3 regions of the Aquipseudomonas campi genome follow, and region 3 is predicted to be linked to each of the others. Evidence: predicted binding sites of a transcription regulator. Region 3 holds the regulator's gene; each other region holds the start of a gene.
What was found. The regulator sigma-54, encoded in region 3, starts transcription at its own class of promoters, with help from an activator protein. The targets are predictions, from matches to a motif close to ANTGGCATNNANNTTGCTNT.
Positions count from the first base shown of each region.

Region 1 (2,266 bases), 1.7 Mb from region 3:
TCTGGGTCAGGTACCAGATGGCGTCCGAGTAGTAGGGGTAGGTGGCGTTGTAGCGGAAGAACACGTTGAAGTCCGGTACTTCGCGCTTGTCACCCTTCTCGTACTCGAAGGTGCCGGTCATCGAGTTGGCGATCACCTTGGCGTCGGCGCCGACGTATTCCGGCCGCGAGAGGATTTCCACGGCTTCCTTGCGGTTGGCGTTGCCGTTTGCATCCAGCCACATGCCGGCGCGGATCAGCGCCTTGACCAGGCGTTTGTGGGTTTCCGGGTTGGCGTCTGCCCAGGCCTTGGACACCCCGAGAACTTTCTCCGGGTTGTTCTTCCAGATTTCGTAATCGGTGATCACCGGCACGCCGATGCCCTTGAATACGGCGGCCTGGTTCCACGGTTCGCCCACGCTGTAGCCGCTGATGGTGCCGGCTTCGAGGGTGGCCGGCATTTGCGGCGGCGGGGTGACCGAGAGCAGGGCATCGGCGTTGAGGGTGCCGGTGATGTCGCCCTTGGCCGGGGCGTAGTAACCGGGATTGATGCCGCCGGCGGCCAGCCAGTAGCGCAGCTCATAGTTATGGGTAGAGACCGGGAAGACCATGCCCAGGTTGAAGGGCTTGCCCTTGGCCTTGTACTGCTCGATCACTGGTTTCAGTGCATCGGCCTTGATCGGGTGCACCGGCTTGCCGTCTGCCATCGGCACGTGCTTCTTCATTTCTTCCCAGACGGCGTTGGACATGGTGATGCCGTTGCCGTTGAGATCCATGGAGAAGGCGGTGACCACTTCGGCCTTGGTGCCGAACCCAATGGTGGCCCCCAGGGGTTGGCCGGCCAGCATGTGGGCGCCGTCCAGTTCGCCGGTGATTACCCGATCCAGTAGGACTTTCCAGTTGGCCTGGGCTTCCAGGGTGACGTAGAGACCTTCGTCTTCGAAAAAGCCTTTCTCGTAGGCAATCGCCAGCGGTGCCATGTCGGTCAGCTTGATGAAGCCGAGCTTGAGTTCTTCCTTCTCGGGATCGGCGGCGTGGGCGATCTGCAGGCTCAGTGGCGACAGCAGCAGGGCGCAGCCGAGGCCGGCCAGGGTCTTTTTCAGCAGGGAGCGACGGACGGTGGAATGGTGCATGGTGGATCCTCTGGTATCAGAAACGAAAAAAGACGTCGCAGACAAACCTCCCCCTATGGGCAGGATGCCTTTGACGTCTTTGTCTATTCGTCCCGATCACCGCCGTTGGCGATCCGAAGACGGGTGTTAGGTCTTGGATGGGTATAAGCAAGGGGCTTGCCAGGTTTGCGGGCAGGAGTGCCTGGCAAAGGCAAAGGTCGCCGCCACGGCGCCATTCCAGGCTCTGGTATGCGAGGTATTAAGGCTTATAAATCAGTCTGTTAGCAGGTTGTGCGGATTCGAGATAGCGGGTGTGTGGGCGAGTGACCGAGGACAAAAATGAGGATGGCAGGCGCGCGCCCTGCACTTTGTTGAGCCATTGGCGTGCATGGCTTGAGCGAACTGGCCCCTTTTGGTTCGATTTCCGTCCAGCAGGTTCGGGCAGGCGCACAGGTACCCAGTTGCCCGTTCAGGGCATTGGCAATACTCCCAAGGCGGCAGCCTCAGGAAGCGGGTTGCATCTGCGCTTCCTCGACAAAGTCCTTCAGCCAGCGCAGTACTTCCACCGCTTCCCAGCGCGCCGGGTCGAACAGGGCATAGGCCTGGCCCTGGTAGCCGACCACGTCCAGTTGGCGGTGATAGCCGGCGCGTTGCAGCAGGGCCTCGATCTCGGCAAAGCAGGTGTTGAAGTGCACGCGCGTGAACGGCGTCTTGCTGCCGGTCACCAGGCCCTCCAGGTGCAGTTCCTCGACCATGGCGCGGACGCTCTCCAGTGGCATCTGGTTCACTTTGTTCTTCAGCAGCAGTACGTCCTGCATGGTGGCGATCCTCTGCTATGCACCTGGGCGCGGTGCTGGTTGGGCGGTGGAGACAGGGTAATAGAAAGTACTGTACAAATAAACAGTATTCGATAATAGTGGGCTCACGCACTACCGATCAGCCCCGCAGGGGATCAACCGAGAGAGGAGCCGCTTATATGCACCACAAGCTGATGACACTTCTGCTATTGGCCCTGCTGGCCGGCTGCGCGCAGCCACAACTGGAACAGCCCAAGGCCAATGGCGCCTATCTGGTGATCGAGGACGGCGCCGCCTGGGCGGTGCTGGTTTCCGATGGCAAGCGGGTCGCGGAAGCGGGGCGGGTACTGGATGTGGTCAAGCTGCCCGGCCAGCATTC
Region 1 is NZ_CP053697.2:2,632,820-2,635,085, reverse strand. It holds gene HNE05_RS12280 (CmpA/NrtA family ABC transporter substrate-binding protein) at 1-1,111, opposite strand, end outside; gene HNE05_RS12275 (transcriptional regulator) at 1,594-1,908, opposite strand; gene HNE05_RS12270 (hypothetical protein) at 2,067-2,266, shown strand, end outside.
Region 1: a site for sigma-54 is predicted at 1,256-1,275, ahead of HNE05_RS12280 (CmpA/NrtA family ABC transporter substrate-binding protein). Genes of this name have one in related genera too.

Region 2 (2,266 bases), 1.0 Mb from region 3:
ACTTCCTGGCGAAGTTCCGGCCGGATGACCTGGCTTCCCGTGTGGTTGAACGCATCCGTGTCGCAGATGGGGGCTGAGGGCGCTGCCTTCGGTAGTAACTATGTATGGTGAGGCGGCATTAGTGTCTTCAGGCAATTTGGATTTCGAGCAGTTCCGGACCTTCCTGGAGAAGGCGTGCGGTATTTTGCTGGGTAGCAATAAGCAGTACCTGGTTTCCAGCCGTCTCAACAAGCTGATGGAACAGCAAGGCATCAAGACGCTTGGCGAGCTTGTGCAGAAAATGCAGACGCAGCCGCGCGGTGGCCTGCGCGAGCAGGTCGTGGATGCCATGACCACCAACGAAACCCTGTGGTTCCGTGATACCTACCCCTTCGAAGTACTGAAGAACAGGGTCTTGCCGGAGATGATCAAGGCCTCGCCGAACCAGCGTCTGCGCATCTGGTCGGCAGCCTGTTCTTCTGGGCAGGAGCCTTACTCGTTGTCGATGACCATCGATGAGTTCGAGAAGAGCAACCTGGGGCAGCTCAAGGCGGGTGTGCAGATTGTCGCTACCGATCTGTCACCATCGATGCTGACCAACTGCAAGTCGGGTGAATACGACAGTCTGGCAATGGGCCGCGGGTTGTCGCAGGAGCGTCTGCAGCGCTATTTCGACCCTAAAGGTCCGGGACGCTGGGCCATCAAGGCACCGATCAAGAGTCGCGTGGAGTTCCGCCCGCTAAACCTGCTGGAAAGCTATGCGGCACTGGGCAAGTTCGACATCGTGTTCTGCCGCAACGTGCTGATCTACTTCTCCGCCGAGGTGAAGAAGGACATCCTCACGCGCATCCATGCCACGCTGAAGCCAGGGGGCTATCTGTTCCTCGGTGCGTCCGAGGCGTTGAATGCTCTGCCGGATCTGTATCAGATGGTGCAATGCAGTCCGGGGATCATCTACAAGGTGAAATAGCAGCGGAGTGGTAGCGGGAAGCAAGCGGGAGGCCAGTGGCCTCCCGTTTTCGTTTGAGCGGCAAATGATCTGTCCGGGATTGCCGCTTGCCTTGCCCATAGCGGAAAAGCTTTGCCGCTTGCCGCTCTTTTGATTGCCATATTTATTCTAATTTATTGATAAATAAGGGAAATAAATATTGGCATAGCCTTTGCTAAATATCTGGCACGGCACCACCAGATCGCCTAACGGCAAAGGTTCAAGGTCATGAGCATCAGTTTCGACAACGCACTCGGCATCCATGAAAAGGCACTCGGCTTTCGCGCCCAGCGCGCCGAGGTGCTGGCCAACAATATCGCCAACGGCGATACGCCGAACTACCGAGCCCGCGATCTGGACTTCGCCGCCGTGCTGGCTGAGCAGAATGACAAAACCTCGCGCAAGCAGGTCGGTCTCAGCCGTACCGACAGTCAGCACATTTCGGCTGCGGGCATCGAACTGGCCGACCCGGCCTTGCGCTTCCGTACCCCGTTCCACCCGTCCATCGATCAGAACACCGTCGACATGCAGCAGGAGCAAGCCAGCTACGCCGAGAATGCGGTGCAGTTCCAGGCCAGCTTCACCCTGCTCAACAGCAAATTCAAAGGGCTGGTCGGCGCCCTGCGCGGCGAATAAGGGAGATACCTAACATGTCACTTGCCAGTGTCTTCAACATTGCCGGAACCGGCATGAGCGCGCAGAGCACTCGCCTGAACACCATCTCCAGCAACATTGCCAACGCCGAGACGGTGTCTTCCAGCATCAACCAGACCTACCGTGCGCGCCACCCGGTATTCGCCACCATGTTCGAGTCGAGCATGCAGGGCGACCGTGGTTCGCTGTTTGCCGACCAGGACGAAGCAGGGCGCGGCGTGCAGGTGCTGGGCATTGTCGAGGACCAGAGCAGCCTGATGCCGCGCTACGAGCCGAACCATCCGGCAGCCGATGAAAAAGGTTACGTGTACTACCCGAACGTCAACGTGGTCGAGGAGATGGCCGACATGATTTCTGCCAGTCGCGCCTTCCAGACCAACGTGGAAATGATGAATACCGCCAAGCAGATGATGCAGCGCGTACTGACCCTGGGCCAGTAAGCCGCGAACGAGGAGCAAGACCATGAGCGTTAGTGGCGTCAGTTCGGCCCTGGATCAATACCAGATCAAGCAGGACACCACCCAAAACAAGGAGCTTGGCAAGAACGAGTTCCTTAATCTGCTGGTGGCTCAGTTGAATAACCAGAATCCGCTGGAGCCGCAGGGCAACAGCGAGTTCATCGCCCAGTTGGCGCAGTTCAGCCAG
Region 2 is NZ_CP053697.2:1,938,018-1,940,283, forward strand. It holds gene HNE05_RS08945 (chemotaxis protein CheV) at 1-77, shown strand, start outside; gene cheR (protein-glutamate O-methyltransferase CheR) at 122-949, shown strand; gene flgB (flagellar basal body rod protein FlgB) at 1,196-1,603, shown strand; gene flgC (flagellar basal body rod protein FlgC) at 1,618-2,061, shown strand; gene flgD (flagellar hook assembly protein FlgD) at 2,084-2,266, shown strand, end outside.
Region 2: a site for sigma-54 is predicted at 1,127-1,146, ahead of flgB (flagellar basal body rod protein FlgB). Genes of this name have one in related genera too.

Region 3 (2,266 bases):
GCAGGAGTTCCACATCAACCACATCCGCGACAACCTCGGCATGAGCCTGTCCGGTGGCGAGCGCCGCCGCGTGGAAATCGCCCGCGCCCTGGCCACCGAGCCGAAATTCATTCTGTTGGATGAACCCTTCGCCGGTGTCGACCCGATCTCGGTCGGCGATATCAAGCAGATCATTTACCACCTCAAGGCCAAGGGCATTGGTGTGCTGATCACCGACCACAACGTGCGCGAGACCCTCGATATCTGCGAGACCGCCTACATTGTCAATGACGGCCAACTGATCGCCGAAGGCGATGCCGAGAGCATCCTGGCCAACCAGCTGGTGAAAGAGGTCTACCTCGGGCACGAGTTCCGCCTGTAACAGGCTTTTGAAAAACGTCGGCGAAGCAGCCTAGGCTAGGCGAAGAGCGGCGAAGAGGCGCAGTTTACGAATAGTAAATGAGCACTCTGAACCGGTTTTCAACAACGCCACGGCAACGCAGGTAGTTTTTCAACAGCCTGCTGACGCAGGCGCCGCCGCACTACATGGATGTTGTCAAGCCTAGGCAAAGCCGCCAGATTCAGGCATATAATTTGCTTATTGGCGGCGCCCCGGCGCCCTGTAGTGAATGGCGCACCCGCGCCGGCAAATAAGGTGCAAAGCTTCCTGCCATGAAACCTTCGCTAGTCCTCAAGATGGGCCAGCAGCTGACGATGACACCGCAGCTGCAACAAGCCATTCGTCTACTCCAGCTTTCCACCCTGGACCTGCAACAGGAAATCCAGGAGGCCCTGGAATCCAACCCCATGCTGGAACGCCAGGAAGAAGGCGAAGACTTCGACAACAGCGATCCGCTGGCCGACGGCGAAGAGCAGAACGCCCAGTCCAAACAGCAGCAGGACACCTACCAGGAAACCAACAGCACCCCCGCCGACTCCATCGAGGACGGCGAGTGGAACGAACGCATTCCCAACGAACTGCCGGTCGACACCGCCTGGGAAGACGTCTACCAGACCAGCGCCAGCAGCCTGCCAAGCAACGACGATGACGAGTGGGACTTCACCACCCGCACCTCGGCCGGCGAAAGCCTGCAGACCCACCTGCTGTGGCAGCTCAACCTGGCGCCGATGTCGGACACCGACCGCCTGATCGCCGTGACCCTGATCGACTGCATCAACAATCAGGGCTACCTGGAAGAGTCGCTCGAGGAAATCGTCGAGGCCTTCGACCCGGAAATGGACGTCGAGCTCGACGAAGTCGAAGCCGTGCTACACCGCATCCAGAACTTCGACCCGGCCGGCGTCGGCGCCCGTGACCTGCGCGAATGCCTGCTTCTGCAACTGCGTCAGCTGCCGGCCAGCGCCCCCTGGCTGAGCGAAGCCCAGCGCCTGGTCGGCGACCACCTCGACCTGCTTGGCAGCCGTGACTACAGCCAGCTGATGCGGCGTATGAAGCTCAAGGAAGACGATCTGCGCCAGATCATCGAGCTGATCCAGAGCCTCAATCCACGTCCCGGCTCGCAGATCGAAGCCAGCGAGCCGGAATACGTGATCCCCGACGTCCTGGTACGCAAGCACAACGAGCGCTGGCTGGTGGAGCTGAATCAGGAAGCGGTGCCGCGCCTGCGCGTCAACGCCCAGTACGCCGGCTTCGTCAAACGCGCCGACTCCAGCGCCGACAACACCTTCATGCGCAACCAGCTGCAGGAAGCGCGCTGGTTCATCAAGAGCCTGCAGAGCCGTAACGAGACGCTGATGAAGGTCGCCACGCAGATCGTCGAGCATCAGCGCGGCTTCCTCGAATACGGCGACGAAGCGATGAAACCGCTGGTCCTGCATGACATCGCCGAAGCGGTGGGCATGCACGAATCGACCATCTCGCGCGTTACCACGCAGAAATTCATGCACACCCCGCGTGGCATTTACGAGCTGAAATACTTCTTCTCCAGCCACGTCAGCACCTCTGAAGGTGGCGAATGCTCGTCGACGGCGATCCGTGCCATCATCAAAAAACTGGTCGCAGCGGAAAACGCGAAAAAGCCGTTGAGTGACAGCAAGATCGCTGGTTTACTGGAAGAACAGGGCATTCAGGTAGCCCGTCGCACCGTCGCCAAATACCGCGAATCCCTCGGGATAGCGCCTTCGAGCGAACGCAAGCGGTTGATGTAGCGCGCAGTGTCTGAGGCCTGCGCCAGCGACCGATGTGATGCGGCACTGAGGGAAGGCTTTTGCAAAACTGCATGCGCGCCAGGCGCCCTGCCCCGAGGGGGAAGCACAGGACAGTTCT
Region 3 is NZ_CP053697.2:921,329-923,594, reverse strand. It holds gene lptB (LPS export ABC transporter ATP-binding protein) at 1-361, shown strand, start outside; gene HNE05_RS04145 (RNA polymerase factor sigma-54) at 652-2,148, shown strand.